Regions from separate parts of the Paenibacillus sp. MDMC362 genome, predicted to be linked through region 2. Evidence: a T-box and tRNA genes for the amino acid it is inferred to sense, from the RefSeq annotation. Region 2 holds a T-box; the other holds one or more tRNA genes.
What was found. A T-box is a leader RNA that pairs with one kind of tRNA and senses whether it is charged. The one in region 2 lies ahead of leuS (leucine--tRNA ligase), so its partner is inferred to be a tRNA-Leu.
Positions count from the first base shown of each region.

Region 1: it has a tRNA-Leu gene. The T-box ahead of leuS (leucine--tRNA ligase) is inferred to sense a tRNA for this amino acid. The anticodon was not compared.

Region 1 is NZ_QLYT01000008.1:415,281-425,031, reverse strand. It holds gene DP091_RS04235 (alpha/beta fold hydrolase) at 1-61, shown strand, start outside; gene DP091_RS04230 (hypothetical protein) at 380-658, opposite strand; gene DP091_RS04225 (hypothetical protein) at 963-1,256, shown strand; gene DP091_RS04220 (hypothetical protein) at 1,826-2,014, shown strand; gene DP091_RS04215 (MFS transporter) at 2,099-3,304, opposite strand; gene DP091_RS04210 (TetR/AcrR family transcriptional regulator) at 3,421-4,020, opposite strand; gene DP091_RS04205 (polysaccharide deacetylase family protein) at 4,221-4,985, opposite strand; tRNA gene DP091_RS04200 (tRNA-Leu) at 5,344-5,429, shown strand; gene DP091_RS04195 (uracil-DNA glycosylase) at 5,635-6,321, shown strand; gene DP091_RS04190 (hypothetical protein) at 6,341-6,736, shown strand; gene DP091_RS04185 (AI-2E family transporter) at 6,837-7,913, opposite strand; gene DP091_RS04180 (L,D-transpeptidase) at 8,011-8,349, opposite strand; gene DP091_RS04175 (cache domain-containing sensor histidine kinase) at 8,534-9,751, shown strand, end outside.
Region 2 is NZ_QLYT01000020.1:52,589-62,339, reverse strand. It holds gene DP091_RS10750 (ComEA family DNA-binding protein) at 1-306, opposite strand, end outside; gene comER (late competence protein ComER) at 479-1,321, shown strand; gene leuS (leucine--tRNA ligase) at 1,302-3,743, opposite strand; T-box leader at 3,833-4,085, opposite strand; gene DP091_RS10735 (AraC family transcriptional regulator) at 4,126-5,007, opposite strand; gene DP091_RS10730 (Gfo/Idh/MocA family protein) at 5,085-6,158, opposite strand; gene DP091_RS10725 (Gfo/Idh/MocA family protein) at 6,182-7,351, opposite strand; gene DP091_RS10720 (sugar phosphate isomerase/epimerase family protein) at 7,377-8,243, opposite strand; gene DP091_RS10715 (class I SAM-dependent DNA methyltransferase) at 8,567-9,337, opposite strand; gene DP091_RS10710 (CvfB family protein) at 9,380-9,751, opposite strand, start outside.

The DNA.
Region 1 (9,751 bases), on a different contig from region 2:
TATCGAGATGCCATATGAATTCAATCAAGTAGTTCTTGATTTCCTGTCAAAAAGAACATGATTTTTTAAAGATGAAGGGTTAGATCTCTACTAGAGTTGACGAATCAGAAGTGCTGCAGTTACAGTGAGCGATGAGGTAAATGTGTCATCGTAAACGGCATGTTTTTGAAAAATGTATAAATCACCATTTAGAGGCAATACTCAAAATGAGTGATGCTTCTCCCTGTTGAACATTACTCGTCTCCACTTACTTATGAGAGTTAACGTGGGAAAGAACCCTGCTGGCTTTAGGCTGAGGGGGTTCTATTTTGCGTTCTGGTTTATAGTGGGGCCTGATAGGTCCACGACAGAGCCAGCGTCATGCCTGACAGGCTTTTTATTACTTCTTTTCTAATTTCTCGAATTTCTTTTTCACCTCATCTTTTTTATCGATATCTATTAAATTAATAATTTCAAAGATATCCTCTTTGTTTTTAATCTCATAATGCTCAGCATTTAATCTTAAATTTTTGGCGAGTTTCCTTGCAGAATCAAGATCATAATCCGCCGAAATGTATTCATCAATCGATCTTGTAATGTAATCGTGCGCAGTCTCCTTCTTATCACACGCTACCGTTAGAACCGATAGTAAGACCAATATAATCAAAAATATCCTCACAATGATTGCCGCCCTTTAATGTATTATTTTCCAGTCTATCAGACCCAGATGTTTATTTCTACATTCATTTCTTTAGGTCCTCATGACAAAAAGTCATCTGATATGACATCATATCGATTCTTTCTCAATGCAGAAGTGACGTTTGATTTCGACCCAAATGGAACATTCGACAAAACTAAAATCAAATTTACATAATTATACCCAATTAAGGTTCCTGAATACTATATACTCCAATAATATCCAAGTGTTACAATTGAAACAAAGTTAATGTGAATTAACTTTATAAATATCGGGAGGTGTTAGTATGGTTAAGATGGGGAAAAAATTTGTAATATTCTCTTCGATCATTGCAGCTGTTATGACTGTAGCAACACCAATATCTGCAAGTCCTATACAGACAGAATCTAAGATAACGCCTCAATATTGTAATCCATGTAAAGTAAAAGCAGGTTATTTGTACCCAAAAAGCCAGTATAGCAGAGACTATTTTACACCATTACATTACATTACTGTGGATGGGGTTGAGTACTTTTTTTGGTACATAGATGATGATAAATCTACAGCCACACACTGGTATACTGTTTGGAAAGAAGAATAAAATCGAAAACCCTTGCGATGCAAGGGTTTTTTGCTGTTTATAGGGCTGTTTAGCTGCATGAAAAACTATGGTGAAGAGGGACCGTTTCTATAAATCTTGGCGCCCAATTGAATTCAAGACTTGCGCTAGGACTAAAGAACAAGCGCCAATTATCAGCAAAATAAGTACCATGATAATAACAAACTTCTTTCCGTTCATCATTTTCACCTCGGAAGGATTATACCAAATATTCAACTCCCAGTGAAACAAGATCCAGGACTACCACACCTTTATTTCTACAGACGGGTGCAAGATACAGCAAGCAGGAGATTTACCTCTCCACTGTATCGGACAACTGATTTATTAGTAGCTGACATGCCGTTCCTCCTCTTATTCGTTTGTCTTGATTGGCATCGGTTTTAGATTTGCTGCTTCACAATTCCGGGAGATCGATGATTCGGTCAAGCGCGATTTGTAATCGGGGGCGACTTACGGTACATTTTAATGGAGTCGTAGGGGGACGCGCTTATTCATACGGCTGCTGCTGGTTTGGATGCAGCTCATTTTAGCATATAGGATGGGGGATGAAGGTGTCAGAGTGGGTATTAGATCAGTCCTGGGGACTTCCGGTGTTGCTCGCCTTCTTGGTAATCGTATTTGTATTTGAATCAAGGAAAGCCTTCAAGGCATATAAAGAAAAAAGACGGTTTGAATTGGGTTGGTCTCTGTTGTTTGCCCTGGTGGCTTTGCTGGCGATGATTGTCCTGGTGGCCTATTAAAAATACATAATCAAAAACAAGACCCCGCCAGAAGCTTCCGGCGGGGTCTTGTTTTTGATTAGCTGTTAAAGTTGTTACCTTTCGTCACCGTTCATTCATGACGGCCTCTGTAGCGGCCCAGGCTCTGCCTGCACGCATGGCCAGGAAGAAGCAGAGGATGAGAACGATGGACGCGGAGATATAAGGAAAGTTGATGTCCAAATCAAACAGATATCCTGCCACCAGCGGTCCCGCAATGTTTCCCAGACTGGTGTACGCCGAGTTCAGGCCGGCCACGTAGCCTTGCTGATCCTTCGCCAGCTTAGACATTTGCGTACCGATAGCGGGACGCAAGATGTCGATCGACAGGAATACCAAGAAGGTTACAAAGAATATGAGCCAGTATTTATGCACAAACAGGGTTAACAGGATACAGATTCCCGCGGTAAGCAAACTGAGCGTAATGACTCTTTTCTCACCGAAGCGGTTTAGGATCCAACCGAATATCGTCGCTTGGACGACGGCACCCGCAATCGACCCAAATGTGATGATCATGGCAATATCTTTAGGGGTGAAACCGAATTTATGATCCACAAACAGGCCGAACACCGTTTCATAATTGGCAAGCCCGAACGAGAGCACAAATACAATGATCAAACTTAGGAAGTAAGGCTCCTTGAAAGAACGCACCAGCTGAACGGCCAGGCTCTCCTTCTTCCGTCCCAGCACGGTCGGTGCTTCCTGCTTGGTTGACGATTCCGGGAGCAGCAGCAGCGTTACCAGCGCGGCAATACCACCCGCAACGGCAGCGGCGTAGAAAGGAACGCGAATGCCAAACTCTGCGATAAATCCTCCGATGCCCGGTCCGATGATGAAGCCTGTCGTAATCGCCGCATTAATGAATCCCATGCCTCTGGCGCGTTCCTCATTCGAAGTCACGTCGGCCGTGTAGGCCATAACTGCGGGCATTATGAGTGCAGCGCCGATACCGCCCAGCATTCTTGAGGCAAACAGGAGCAGCGGTGTGCTGGCAGCTCCGAACAACCATTCCGATATGGCAAACACCATCATGCCGGTGATGATGATTTTTTTACGGCCCATGGTGTCGGACAATCTTCCTGCAAGTGGGGAGAATAACAGCTGTGTTAATGAAAAGGCGGCAACGAGCATGCCTACCGTGCTTCCGCTAATATGCAGTTCCGTCATATAGGTTGGCATAATAGGTATGACGAGTCCAATCCCGGTGAAGACTAGAAATATATTGAACATGAGGAGCAGAATGGCTCCATTGTTTCGCATCAGTAATGACATGATGATTCCTCCAAAATAAACAACGATTTAATAAACATGATGAAATGATTGTAATACGGTATACAATATACTGAACGTTCGGTTTGTGATAGTCTATGAAAAAAAGTTGATATTTTTCATGATTTCTTTTCAATGCCATGCAGAAATACTTTGATGGCGGCATGATAAAGGGCAAGCGCATTTTCCACCTTCGTTATACGCGACATCTGGCTTAAGCCAACAATGAGGCTCTCAAAGATAACGGACAGCTGCTCCACATTATGATTCTCAAACTCCCCGCGATCCATCCCTTGCTGCAGCAATTTCTGGTTGAATTCCAAATGGCTCCTAATAATCTGAACGATTCTTTGTTCTACTTCTTCGCTGACATCGCCATTGTTGTTTATAAATTCATCAAGCGCCTTAGAGAAGGGGTGGTTCAGATCATCAAACACCAGTTGATCGGCTATTCCGTACAGCTTGTCAACGGTGGTGGTGTAATGCTGCTCTTTGCTGTTCCATTTCTGTTCCCACTCGAGGTCCCATTCCTCAACCAGATACAGAAACAGCCCTTCCTTGCTCTTGAAATGATAATAGATATTCCCTTTACTGCTGCCCGTGGCCTCAACGATTTCCTCAATTGACGTTGATTTGTAACCCTTCTGCATAAAAAGCGCCTTGGCGGCTTCAGCTATTCGTCGCTTGGTATCTTCGGTTTGTTGTTGTTTTTTATTCACGCATGCACCCCCTTATAAACCCTTGAAAGCTGTTCAAAATTTATATACTGAACGTTCGTTCTGTATCTTATCAAATGGACTTGATATATTCAAGAGGAAATTGACTCTGTATTTTTTCGGTCCAAGCGTCTTCCAAAAAGTAACCGTTACCATCAGAAGGCAGTCGGTTATTCTAGAACACTTGAGCGTAATTCAACCCGTTAATGGTTTACTTCAATGAATTTACGCGTTTTCTCATGATAGGAGAGCAGCTCCGAAACGGTCACGAACTCGTAGCCTCTCTTTTGCAGCTCCGGTAAAATCACTTTGAGAGCCTCTACCGTCTGTGTACTGCTTGGCACAAAGTCGTGCATCAGTACGATGTCTCCATTATGAGCATTATCCAGCACTTTTTTAACGATTCGGTTAACACCGGGTTTTCGCCAGTCGAGCGTATCTTGATGCCATGACCATAATACGGTCAGCATACCGAAATCCTTGCTCGTGCGGACAATTGCTTCATTATAGCTGCCTCCCGGTGGACGAAACAGAACGGTTCGAATGCCGGTTGCCTGGAAGATCGCATCTTGCGCCTGGTTTAACTCGCTCGTTAACTTGCTGACATTAATATTGTGAAAAGGAGGATGGGAGTAAGAGTGATTGCCGATCTCATGTCCTTCCTGCAGCTCACGCGCTACGATCTCGGGGTGTTTCTCCACCCGGCTGCCAACAACGAAGAAGGTGGCTTTTGCGTCATATTGCTTCAGCAGATCCAGAATTTGAACGGTGTTCCGCGCGTCCGGACCATCGTCAAAGGTAAGAGCAATTACTCTGTTGTGAGTGGGGACTTCCCATACAATCTCGCCGCGTTCCTCATAATAGCCCCTTCCTTTGGAAGCGGATGGCGCATGGTTGGCGTTGACAACATGATGATGGCAAAGGGAGATGGAGAGAGCGATCCATATGACGGTTGAGAGTTTTTTCATGGTGAGCGGTATCCTTTTCTCTGTTGTTCTAGTCTTCGCGTATGACAGTGGTAGCATATTTATCATTTGGTGATAACGGTAAAATTATTCTTTACGGAAAACGGAAGGATTCGAACGGATGAGTTAGAGGGAGGCTCGAAGCTCTCGGGAATAAGGCTTTGGATAGGGTGATGCGAAAAATTATGAGTTTCATATATTGACATCATATGGTTGGACATGGTATTATCAATTTTGTCGCTAAGACGATATGTGCACACCTAGATATCGGAATAAGATCGCAAAATATTGCGAATTCCACGCGTACCTTCGGTTATGTAAGTGAACGTGAACGACGCTAGGAACATGCGCGGATAAATATGCCGGGGTGGCGGAATTGGCAGACGCACAGGACTTAAAATCCTGCGGTAGGTGACTACCGTACGGGTTCGACCCCCGTCCTCGGCATTATAACAGCGTCTGGTAAGATGCAAAATAAGTCGGCCCCCGTATGGGTGCCGGCTTATTTTTTAAATCGACACAAGGTCAACTCATGATGCGTGTTGTTATTTGATTCAAATTGAACGGAAGATGTTGGTGTTCCGAAAATAGAAATCGCATTCTTTTATGATTCCATGCTGGCCTGTGTGAGGAGGAGAGAGGAGACATGCGGATGTTTAACAATGATTGGGACCTTATTCTGCAGGGAGAAATGGATAAACCTTATTTTCAAGCGTTGATGGAACGGGTGGACGAGGAGTACCGGCGCTGCACGGTGTATCCCCCTAAGGAAGATATATTTCGGGCTCTTCAGCAAACATCGTACCAATCGACGAAAGTCGTAATTTTGGGACAAGACCCTTATCACGGTCGTAGGCAGGCGCAGGGGCTGAGCTTTTCCGTCTCGCCCGGGGTTGCGGTTCCTCCATCTTTACGAAATATACATAAGGAGCTTGCTTCGGATCTGGGAATCTCGATTCCCAATCACGGTTCCTTGCAATCGTGGGCGGATCAAGGGGTACTGCTGCTTAACGCAGTGCTTACGGTTCGCGAAGGCGAGCCGAACTCACACAAAGGGATCGGGTGGGAGAAATTCACCGACACGGTCATTACGAAACTGAATGAACGCGATCAACCAATGGTTTTTATATTATGGGGAAGTTACGCACAGAAGAAAGGCTCCTTCATAGACCGAAGCCGGCATAAGGTGCTTGAGTCCAGTCATCCGAGTCCGTTTGCAGCGCATAAAGGATTCCTAGGTAGTCGTCCATTTTCAACATCTAATGCTTTTTTAATGCAAAAGGGTCTGGAACCCGTGAATTGGGACATCCCGAGCACGTTAGGCGATGGAGATGAATAATCCGCGAGAGGTGACCTTCATGAAACATTGGATTGGTCGTCATGTTGTCATTCAGCGTTTAGACGGGGCAAAAAGCACGGTTGAAGGTGTGTTGAAAGGATGGGATCCCGTTCAGGAAAAAGTGATTCTTGGCCCGGGTGAGCTTGTTATACCGTTTCGCGCCATTCACAGAATTATGCCGAGAAACGCATACCCGGCCTTGAACTCCATCGGTTATGTCGTGAACCATACCATTCAATTTGATAATGCCGTCTATTTTGGATCTTCCGTCATGATATGGAGGGGCAATCGACTGGTGTCATCACAGGCCATCCTGACTTCTCACGATGAGGATACCGTTACCCTGTCAAATGGCATGGTATTGCGTAAGGACGAGCATTATTTTGTGGTTCGGTCCCTGCGCGGCAATGCGTGATTCTTTAAATAAAGGATGTCCCCAGCAGCGATCGTGAAGTTGGCGGGGACATCCTTTTTTGTGCAGATGGAAATGTATGTCTTTCAGTAAGCCGAGTTCATTATGCGTCTTCTACTTTTTCGGCAAGGAACAGTTCGTAAATCCGTACCACGATAATTTTGATGATCATGTAAGCCGGAATGGCGAGCAGGATGCCCAGCAGCCCGAAGAAATCGCCGCCTACAAGGATGAGGACTATCGTGGTCAACGGGTGAATATCAAGCTGCTTCCCGTAGATGACCGGTGTCAGAATATTATCTTGGATCTGCTGAGCGATGACAATAACGACAACGGACCATATCGCAATGGAAGGAGATTCGATAAATCCGATAATGACGGCGGGAATGGTCGCCAGCAGCGCTCCGATATACGGGATGAAATTCAAGAAGAAGGAAATCACTGTCAAGAGCAAGGAATAGGGCAGCCCGATGATCAGAAATCCGATATAAATCATAATGCTAAGGATAAGATTCAGGATCACTTTGCCGATAATAAAATTGCTGAGTGCCGTATCGATCTCACCCAGCACCTCCTGGCCATCGCGGCGATATCGTCTTGGCAGAACACTGAGCAGCCTGGGCGGAAGCTTGCCGCCTTCCTTCAGCATGTAGTACAGAATGATCGGAATCGTAGCAATAATAACGACAACGCTCGATACAACGGTAATCAGGTTGTTGATGGAGTTGCTGATCCAGGTAATGATCCGATTCATATACTCCGTCAGTGAGGTGGACAGCTCGGATTCCGTTGGTATATAGCGTGACCAGAATCGATTCTGCTGCAGCTGGTCAATCTGTTCCTGCACGCCCTCTACCAGAAATGGGGTATTGCTGATAAAGTTTTCGATCTGTTCGCGCAGAGTCGGCCACACCACAATGCCGAAGATGGCGCAGAGACCGGCAAATACGAAATACAGCATCAGGACGCCAATGGATCGTTTGATTTTGCGACGCTCCAGGTAGTCCACGATCGGCCTGAGCAAATAATAGAAGAAGCCGGCCATCGCGACGGGAACGATCAGCATATTGAACATGGAGACGATTGGCCGGAACAAAAAGCTGATTTCGGAACCGAGATAAATGATCAAGAGCAGTGCGATTATGCCAAAGCATGTCCTGAAATATTTGCTCTGCATCATGGGCAATCCCTCCATACAACGATTAGTAAATACATAGGTACTATGTAACATTTGTATTTAACCAATTGGAGGGATTTGAAATCACCAGTTTATGTTATCAGTTTCGTATGGTGACCCGGGTATGGATGGGCACGAGGGAAGCCAGCTCCGTCACATCCTCGTTGTACATCCGAATACATCCAAGGGAAACGGGGCGGCCGATGGATGAAGGGTCGTTCGTGCCATGGATGCCGTAATGGGGTTTGGACAACCCTAACCAATAGGCTCCGAACGGTCCCCCGGGATTCGGCTGCTTGTTGATGATGGTGTAATTGCCTGGCGGCGTCTGCGTAGCCATTTTGCCGATGGCAACCGGGAACGTACGTACCACGATGTTGCCATCCAGCAGGTGCAGCTGATAATCGGATAAATCGACAATAATGCGGTATTGGGGCATTGTAAACCCTCTCCTTCCTGATTCATGCTATGAACCAGGGGGAATGCAGGACCCTAAATTAACCTAAAATAGGCAAATTACACCTTCATAACTTGGTAGAAATTTCATCCAATGATGACGGTCGGCCGATGTTATATTTAATATGCTACGCAGTAACAACGTTTGCATCAGGAAGGGGAAACCGATGTCTCCTGCTAGGTTTTATCACAAATATATCAAAAATAATATGTTTACCAAGATGCTGCTGTTAATCTCCCTGATTGCGGTGGTTACCATTGTCACCTTATCTTTTCTTATGTATTATTTCTTGTTTCAATCAGCCGTTCGCAGTGAATTGGACATTCAGCGAAGCGCGGTTGAGCGGGTGGAACGGCACGTGAATCAAAAATATGAGAATGCGCAGTCTTATGTGAATGAACTGTATCGCAACACCTCTCTAGGCATTGACACTTCCTATTTCCTCATGAACTCGTTTAATGAGTACATGGCCAAGCGAATGAACCGGATTGCGGGCGGCGGGCAGTCCAATTCAGACAGCGTGGTCGCTTACTTTAAGCAGAGGCTGGACGATGATCCGGATATCGAGAATATTATGCTGTACAGTGCCGAAAAGCAGTATGTGTATGTTTACAAGCAGGGCAGCATGACGAGGCTCTATCAGGCGAATGCCACGCACTCTTACATCCCCGACGTGATGGCGCTTGAAAGCCAGAGTGTCACATTGCCGAATCTATGGGTGCGTAAGCTGGCCGGAGACGTGACCCTACCGTTATTTTCGATTCGGAGCCCGATTAATGATATGGCCACCTACAAGAATCTGGGGCAGCTGGTTATTTTATATCGAACGGAAGCACTGGATGTCGTCCTGAACAGTGGCAAAGATCATTTGAAGGGATCCGTAATGGTTTTATCCGGCGATGGCCGCGTGATGTTTGATTCCTCTGGCAAATATTACGGCGAGAAATATCCTTATGCCGACCGGCTGCTGAATTCCAAAGAAACCGTGAACCTCGACGAAGAATCGTATATTACAACGGCAGCGCACAATCAGGCAGGTTATACGGTGGTTGGCATTACGCCTAAACGTGAGATTGCTGAATCTTTCCATGGCGTGCAGAGCACCATCATGATTGCTGCCCTGCTGTGCATCGTGATTGCTGTGTCCATTCCTTCGCTGATGATCGTGAATTACTCCAAGCGGACAGATAACATTATCCGTTTTATGCGTAAGGTTGAGAAGGGAGAGTTCGTGGCGCGGATGCAGGATACCAAGGATGATCAGCTGGGGCAAATTGCGGGCAGCTTTAATGAAATGCTGGACGAGCTTTCCCGGTATATCGACAAGGTGTACAAGGCGGAAATTAACCAGAAGAACGCGGAGCTGTCTGCATTGCAAGCCAGA
Region 2 (9,751 bases):
TTGATCTTGGTCTGGCATGGTGTCCTTCGCATGACTATTACTGGCAGGCTCGATATGCATTGTCTGGGTGCTCTTATCAGCAGGCTTCGAATCCGTTCCGGCTTCAGACAGTTCCACATTCTTCTGCAGGGAATCAGCCTCGGATGTCTTCACACCCTTATTCTCTTCGGCCGCAACCACCTGCTCCAGCTGATCGTTCAGCGGCTGCCAGCCCTCGATCCCCTGATCCGCACCGCCGGCAAACAAGATGAACCCGCAGCCCGCAATCGTTGCGGCAAGACTCCAGCCTAAAGATATCCGTTTCATCGGTTGACCTCTCCTTTACATTAAAGTTCATTTTGTACAAATCCAGAAATATTCTTCGGTTTCCCCACCGAAATCGCATGAAAAACCGTCATGAATCGGCATCTTCCCCGCATACATTAAACGTAAGAACGGTACATTTCTGCCGTAAAGCGCGAAAGGAGGGAACATACACATGAAGGTCGGTTTTATCGGTACGGGCAGCATGGGTAGTCTGTTGATCGATGCCTTCATTCAATCGGGCGCACTCCTGCCTGAGCAGATTCGGGTCAGCAACCGAAGTCCTGAAAAGCCGATGCAGCTGGCAAAACGTCATCCCGGTCTGACGGTATGCAGCTGCAACACGGAGACGGCTTCTCAGAGCGACCTGCTATTTCTATGTATAAAGCCCCTTGAATTCAAATCTGTCATCAGCGAAATCAAAGATCGGCTTGAAGCCAGGCAAATCGCGATATCCATCACGAGTCCGGTTCAACTGATCCATCTGGAATCATCGCTGCCCTGCAAGGTGGCGAAAATCATACCGAGCATCACCAACCTAACCGGAGGCGGAGCATCGTTATGCATGTACGGTTCCCGAATAAAAGAAGAAGACAGGCAGCTTGTAGAAAGCCTCCTGTCTTATATCAGCAGGCCGCTCGAGATACTGGAATCGCACACGCGAATCACTTCCGATTTCTCCAGCTGCGGACCTGCTTTTTTAAGTTTATTCATGGAAAAATGGATCGACGCTGCCGTTGAAATGACCGGAATCGACCGCAGAACCCTTAATGCATTAGCCGGGGAAATGCTGCTTGGCACCGGCAAGCTGTTAACGGAGGAGGGCTTCTCCCCCGAACAGCTGCAAGAGCGGGTTGCGGTTCCCGGAGGCATCACGGCTCAGGCTTTGGCACTGCTGGATTCAAACCTGAACGGATTGTTCTACCAATTGATCCAAACCACACACGACAAGTATGAGGAGGATTTGGCAAAACTGGATGCTGCCTTCGGTTTTACGATTAACCGGCCACGATATTGACCAGTTTGCCCGGTACGGCAATGACTTTGCGAATACTCTTTCCTTCCAGCGCCTGCTTGACATTCGGAAGGGAGAGGCTATGTTGTTGCATGGCTTCTTGGTCCATGTCTTTCGAGATTTTGGCACGTTCTACGATTTTGCCGTTAACTTGAACGACAATCTCCACTTCGGCCTCTACAGTCCAAGCCTCGTCATACTCCGGCCATGGCACGTAGGTTACGCTCTCCGTGTAGCCTAAACGGCTCCACAGCTCTTCAGCCAGGTGAGGGGCCAGCGGGGAAAGCAGCTGCACGAAGTTCTCCATCGCTTTGCGCGGAAGCTCTTCCGTCTTGTATCCCTCGTTGATGAATACCATCAGCTGGCTGATCGCTGTGTTAAAGCGCATATGTTCAAAGTCTTCGGTCACTTTCTTAATCGTTTTATGCAGTGTACGTTTGAAATCGTCCGTACCCTCGCCTTCCACGATTCTAGGGTTCAATTGACCATCGTCCCCGATGAACAGGCGCCATACGCGGGAGAGGAAACGATGCGTTCCTTCAACCCCGTTGGTGTTCCATGGCTTGGTTGCTTCCAGCGGCCCCATGAACATCTCGTACACGCGCAGCGTGTCGGCTCCGTATTCGTTAACAATATCATCCGGATTGATGACATTGCCGCGGGATTTACTCATTTTTTCATTATTGTTGCCCAGGATCATACCCTGATTGACCAGCTTCTGGAAAGGCTCCTTCGTATCGACAACGCCCAGGTCATACAATACCTTGTGCCAGAAGCGTGCATACAGCAAATGAAGCACCGCATGCTCCACACCACCGATATAGAGGTCAACCGGCAGCCATTCCTTCTGCTTCTCCTTGGAGCACAATTCATCATTATTGCGTGGATCGATATAACGCAGGTAATACCAGCAGCTGCCGGCCCATTGCGGCATCGTATTCGTCTCGCGGCGGGCTTTCATGCCGGTCTCGGGATCTACCGTTTCCACCCACTCCGTAACGTTAGCCAGCGGTGATTCGCCGGTACCGGACGGTTTAATCTGATCCACATCCGGCAGCAGCAATGGGAGCTGCTCCTCAGGCACGGTCTTCATCGTTCCGTCTTCCAGATGCAGAATCGGAATCGGCTCACCCCAGTAGCGTTGACGGCTGAACAGCCAGTCGCGCAGACGGTAAGTTACCCTCTTCTTGCCCTTCCCCTCTTGCTCCAGCCATTCATTCATCGCCTGGATAGCCTCTTCATTGTCCAACCCGTTCAGGAAGCCGGAATTCACATGCGCGCCACTGCCGCTATATGCTTCCTCTTCGACATTTCCACCCTGAACGACTTCAATAATCGGAAGACCGAATTGCTTCGCAAACTCCCAGTCCCGGCTGTCATGACCCGGAACCGCCATAATGGCACCCGTTCCATAGCCGGCAAGCACATAATCCGCGATCCAGATCGGCACTTTAGCGCCGTTTACCGGATTAATGGCGTATGCACCCGTGAATACACCGGTTTTATCCTTGGCCAGATCCGTCCGCTCCAGGTCGCTTTTACGTGCTGCTTGATCTTGATAAGCCTTGACGGCTTCACGCTGATCGGCTGACGTAATCTTATCCACGAGGTCATGCTCCGGCGCCAGAACGCAGTAGGTTGCCCCGAACAGCGTATCCGGACGGGTGGTGAACACCTCCAGATGACCATCGTAACCTTCGATGTCAAACCGAACCTCAGCGCCTGTGGATTTGCCGATCCAGTTGCGCTGCATATCCTTCAGGCTTTCGCTCCAGTCCAGTTCATCCAGATCTTCGAGCAGACGATCCGCGTATTCGGTAATGCGCAGGATCCATTGGCGCATCGGTTTACGTACGACCGGATGGCCCCCGCGTTCGCTCTTGCCGTCGATGACCTCTTCGTTCGCAAGCACGGTACCGAGCGCTTCGCACCAGTTTACCGGCACTTCAGCCACATAGGCAAGGCCGCGCTTATAAAGCTGGATAAAGATCCACTGGGTCCATTTATAATATTCCGGATCGGTTGTGCTGATCTCGCGGTCCCAGTCATACGAGAAGCCCAGAGATTTGATCTGGCGGCGGAACGTATCGATATTCTGCACGGTAAACTCGCGCGGATGCTTGCCTGTGTCCATTGCATACTGCTCCGCTGGCAGACCGAAGGCATCCCATCCCATCGGGTGAAGCACGTTGTATCCGCGCATCCGCTTGTAACGGGACACGATGTCAGTCGCCGTGTACCCCTCCGGATGCCCTACGTGCAGGCCTGCTCCTGATGGATACGGAAACATATCCAGCGCATAAAATTTCGGTTTGGATGATGAATCTTCCGTTTTAAAGGTTTTATTCTCATCCCAGTATTGCTGCCACTTCGGTTCGATGGCCTGCGGCTGATAGCCGTGGCCGGTTGGTTGATTGTCCGTCATACTCCATTGCTCCTCCTTCACAGTCAAGAGGCAAGGCCTGTGCCGTTGCCCAAAAAAACAAAAAAACCTCATCATCCATAGCGCTGATCGCTAGGGACGAGAGGTTTGATTCCCGTGGTACCACCCTAGTTAGCCAAAGGCATGCTTTGCCTTTCACTCCCTTTGCATCCTTATCGCGGATGAGACGACGATGCTTCAGCGGCCAAATCTGCCGAAATACAGCGGCCGGGTTAACACCATTGCTCCGAGGCGAGTTCATTCCTATCGTCAACCGGTTTTCACCAGACACCGGCTCTCTGCATGATCGAAAGTGGAACGATTGATCCTCATCATCGCGTTCATATTACCGTTTTAATGTGGCTATTATACCCAAAAAGTCCGGTCAAGTCAACGAAAGCTCTTCGCCGCTTCTGCGATAATATTCCGGCGTCGTCCCGACCATGGCTTTGAACATCCGGCTGAAATGAGCCAAATGCTTGAAACCTGCCGCCTGGCTGATCTCCGTGATGCTGAGATGCGGGTGGAGCCTGAGCAATATTTTAGCTTGATTAATCCGCCGGTGATACAAATATTTAAACACCGTCGTTCCGGTAACCTCCTTAAATAAGGAGGATAAATAGTGTTTCGTGATATGCATTTCGCGGGCAATTCGCTCCAGCGTCAGATCCTGCATATAATGTTCCTCGACGAACGATACGACATGCTGGACATGCCGCTCTTTCTCGGAGATGGAGTCCTGATCCTGCACAGCGTCCTGGCACCAGTCCGCGATGATGTACATCATCTCCAGAATACGCAAGGTCATCCGTTCCTGCCGAAAACCGGCCGTGGATGCCGAGAGGCGATGTATATCGGCCAGCATGCCTTCGAATTCGTCCCGGTTGGCCCCTGTCAGTGTCATGCGATGATTTCGCAGCGATTCGAAGGGATCCAGCAATATCGATTTGGCCGTCTCCGAAAGCCCCTTGCAGATCCAGGCCGGATCGAAATGCAGAATGCTTCTGACGTATCTCGAATCGGGCTCAACATTCGGACAATGGAGCGTAAGCCCGTTCATCAGGAGCAGATCCCCCGGTTTCAGGGTGAAAACGGAATCGCCGATCAAATAAGTGCAGCGTCCTTCATGGAAATAATAAATTTCATAAAAAGCATGCGAGTGAAACTGCCCTCCCGACAGCGGCTGTTCATTGTAATAGGTCAGATCGAACGGCGCTTGCAGCTGCATGCGGTCAAAGCCTGGCATCATATCGGCAGATGAGGTCATCTAGAGAATCGCCCCTTTAGCGATTTTGGAGTTATATAACCCACAAGATAACGGGGTTTTCTCTATTATAAATGATTTTATGGAATGCGCACGGCCTCATTTTGGGCGATGACGCACAATTCTCCGGCTTTGAAGGCATGCTCCTGGGACATGGCATGCTCCGTGCGTTCCAGACAATCCAGGATAAGCTCACCGAAGAATGGATAGCCCACCTTGCCTTGTAGCTCCATATGAAACTCTCCCTCCCCATTAACCAGGTACAGATGATCGCCCTGCGGATGCCTTGCGATATCGATGTATTTGCGAAGCTCGATGTATCCTTCCGTCCCCAGAATAAAGGTTCTTCCGTCGCCCCAGGTGCCAAGGCCCCCGGGTGTCAGCCAGTCGACTCGGAAATAATTCGTGGCCCCGTTGTCTCCCATAAGCGTCGCATCTCCGAAATCCTCCAGCTCCGGGTAATCCGGATTCGCATAATTCCCTACCTTGCTGCTGAGCACCTTGGCATCACGGCAGCCCGCAAAAAACAAAAATTGTTCAACCTGGTGGGAGCCGATGTCACACAGAATGCCCCCATACTGTTGATGACGGAAAAACCAGTCCGGACGGGAGGATGCGTTTAAACGGTGCGGCCCTGTTCCCATCACTTGCACCACTCGCCCGATCGCCCCGCCCTGGATCAGCTTCCCGGCATGGACGGCACTCTCCACATGCAGCCGTTCACTGTAATAGACCATGTACTTCTTGCCTGTCTCCTCGGCTTTCGCGCGAGCAGCGTTCACTTGCTCCAGCGTCGTGAAAGGCGTCTTATCCGTAAAATAATCCTTGCCGTGCGACATGACCTTAAGACCAAGCTCGCATCGTTCCGAAGGAATGGCGGCAGCCGCAACCAGACGCACTTCCGCATCCTGAAGCACCTGCGATTCGGACGAGGCGACGGTTACACTTGGATAAGCCTTGCAAAAAGCCGCAACCTTCGCGGGATCTGGGTCGTACACCCACTTCAGCGTCGCCCCGGCTTCGATCAATCCGTTACACATGCCGTATATATGTCCATGCTCCAGCGACATAGCGGCAAAAATAAACTCTCCGGGCTTGCACACCGGCTGGGCCTTGCCCACCGGCGCATAGAGCATTCCATTACTGCGGTCCATACCACATGCCTCCTGATTGTGATTTAGTAGGATCCAAACGTCTTGCTCATATCCACCGGCCCGATCTCCTTGACCGTTTTCTGAGCGGAAGATTGTGCGATCCTTTCCTGCAGCATTTCGTAATACAGGTCCTCGTTAAGAGGGAGATCAACCCAATTGTCAGTCCAGGTGGACAGATGCATGGCATTCGACAGCGTCAATCCGTGGATTCCCTCTTCACCGGGAGCTATCAATGGTGTTCCATGCAAAATAGCATCCGCAAAGTTCTGGATAATGCCGCTATGCTGTGGATTATCCCCCGAGATCGGCACCTCGCATTTCCAGCATTCCGGTTCGCCGAACCCCCCGGTATACTGCCGATTGAATTCCGGCTCCGGCACTCGGAGGCGCCAGAAGGTAAGCTTGCCGTCCTCGATGACGATTTTTCCGCGGTCGCCCGTCACTTCATATCGGTTGGTTCCGGGCGCTTCACCCGTCGTCGTAATGAAGACGGCCGTAGCCCCATTCTCGTATTCCGCATAAGCCGTCACGTCATCTTCAACTTCGATGTTCCGGTACTTGCCGAAAGCGCAAAATGCACGAATTCTCTTCGGCATCATGCCGGTCGTCCACTGCCAGAGGTCCAGCTGATGCGGGGACTGGTTAATCAGCACCCCACCGCCTTCTCCCGCCCAGGTAGCCCGCCATCCGCCTGAATCATAATAGCTCTGAGACCGGTACCAATTCGTTATGATCCAGTTCATGCGCCGGATCTCCCCGAGTTCACCTTCTTCTATGAGCTCTTTCAGCTTCTTGTACAGCGGATTGCAGCGCTGGTTGTACATAATCGAGAACACTTTGCCGCTGGCTTCTGCCGCGCGGTTCATTTCTCGCACTTGCTTCGTGTAAACGCCTGCCGGCTTCTCGATCAGGACATGGAGTCCATGATTGAGGCACTCGATCGCCACTTGAGGATGAGCATAATGAGGCGTCGCAATGATTACTGCATCGATCTCCCCCGAGGAGATCATAGCTTCCGTATCACTCCATATCTTCACATCCGGAGGCTGCGTTGCCCTTGCTTCTTCCTGTTTAGCCGGATTCAGGTCGCATATAGCGCTTAGCCGCGCTCCCTTGATCCGCCCGGACGCCAGCGATTTGGCATGCGAAAACCCCATCCCCAGTCCAATAACCCCTACTCTTACCTGTTCCATGTCTATAGCCTCCTTCAAAAGTGACCTACGCGTTTTGTTTCTGCTCTGACCACAACTTCATCTGCTCGGCAAAACGAAGAAGCATTTCCCTGGACTCAAACGTTCCGCTAAAATCTTCGATTCCGTAGTAACCTTCGTAACCAACCGACTGCAGATCCTGTATGACCTGCTTCCATGGCACGGCCCCCTGGTCAAGCGGAACCCATTCCCCGGACCATGCCGCAGAGGCACCATCGTTGGAAGGCGTTTTGCGATAACCCCCGTTTTTCACATGGACATGAGCCAGGTAGGGACCAAGAAGCTCCAAGCCCATCCGGTAGTTCTCGTAACCTTCATGGACCATGTTGCCGGGATCATACAGAACGCCGATATGCTGCGGATTAAAGTGGGATACAAGCCGGTGCGTCAGTCCGGCGCTCGGAGCGATCGTAAGATGGTGCGTTTCCACCACGGCTTTGACCCCGTAAGCCGCAGCGAGATCCTGCACCTCATGCAGGTAACGAACCGCCTGGTCGTACAGCTCATTATAATTTCGCTTCCGGTCGTATCCCGGGATACCCGCGCGAATAAATGAAGCTCCAATCAGCTTGGCTGCTTGCATCACCTTCTCCGTTGCTTCCACGTCGCCGCATGTCAAATAAGGCACGACCGCAAGACTGCGCCTGCCATGCTTGTCGGCCGCTTGCTGAAACCTGAGCCAATCCTCCTGCGTGCCGTTCGGATCCATGGAGCAGCGGTTATGCCGCCAGAACGAGGGCTTCTCCCCTGCAGCTTCTTCCGGAATCTCCTTAAAGCGCCATTCGATTCCTTCAATACCGGCATCCGCTGCGGCTTTTGCCAACTCCTCAGGCTGTAAGTCGGGAGTTGCGACCGTGAAAACGGATAGTTTCATGCTCATTCATCCTTTCTCGTCCCAATAGATTAGTGTATGCATCATTTGACCATCGTTGAACTCAAATACGTTCATACAGCGCGTACCGGATGCCTGGAATCCTCCCTTGAGATAGCGCTCTCATTTCTGTTCATCTTATCTATTCCTCATCGTAGCACAGTCCCAGAAGCAAACCCATATCCCTTCTAATGAACCTTAACCACAGTCAAATAAAGCAGAAAAGAAGTGTCTTTGAATATAATGAAGCCATGCTCGACAATAAAAAAAGCACTTTCTCTCGTCGCTACCGACAAAAGAAAGTGCTTCTCGTTAAGGATATTCGTTTATTTTACCGCAACGTAGAACAGCCGGGATGCATCCTGACCCGCTTCCACCCACTCAAAATCGGCATAACATTTCACATCCCGGAATCCGGCCTTAACCAGCTCGACCTTCATCCATTCGGGGTCATACCCTCGCTGCACATGCGTTTCCTCAAAGCGGCGGTAAACCGTGGGATCCTGATCATCCCGTGCAAAGATGGAAAGATGATGCTCTATCTCCATCCGGCGTTCATCCATGTCGCATGTCCAAATGTAGGACACTTCCCTTTCGTCCAGAACAAATGGCTGATCTGCGTCATATCGTAGGAGCGTGTTCGGGTGATGTACATCAAACAGGAACGTGCCGCCTTCCTTGAGGCCGTCGAAGGTCCTTGTAAAAGCGGAACGGATATCCTTTTCCTCCAGCAGGTAGTTCACACAATCACAAAATGAAATGACGGAATCCACCTGCTCGGGCAGCTCCCAAGAACGCATGTCCTGTTGTACCCAGCGGACGCTGCCTTCCCGGAACAATCGATGCCCTTGGGGCGTACCCTCCAGCTTGCGTCTGGCAACCGAGAGCATATCTGCCGACAGATCTATTCCTGTTACCTCGAAACCGGAGTTTACGAGCGGAATGGTGATGCTGCCTGTCCCGCATCCGAGCTCAACGACGCTTTTTGGCATTCCGTGCTTATCCCAGGCCGTTCTCGCAAAGCGAATCCAGTCCGGGTACGGCATGTCTTCCATGAGTTGGTCATATACGTAAGCAAACTTGCGGTAAGACAACATGATGACACCACTTTCCTTAGAAGCTTCCCCTACCTTGCCGGGTTATTCGTTTGAACCGGAGTTCTCCTCTTTATTGACCATATACGTCCAGCTGTCCTTTTGGGTAACCAAACCGTCCTTCATCAGCTTGCCAAGCGCGCGTTTGAAGGCGGATTTGCTAATGCCGAACCGCTGCTTGATGATGTCGGGGGGCGTTTCATCCGAATATGGCATCCCACGGCCCGGTCGCTCCTTCAGAAAAGCGAGCAGCCGGTCTGCATCATCCGTCCGGCCAATCTCTTTTTGCGGTACCATCGACAGGTTAGCCCTGCCATCTTCCCGGATATGGCTTACCCGAACCTTCACCTCTTCGCCAAGCCGCAGCATACGCGTCCGTTCGGAGGAGTGGATCATGCCAATGGCGCCGAAACCGAT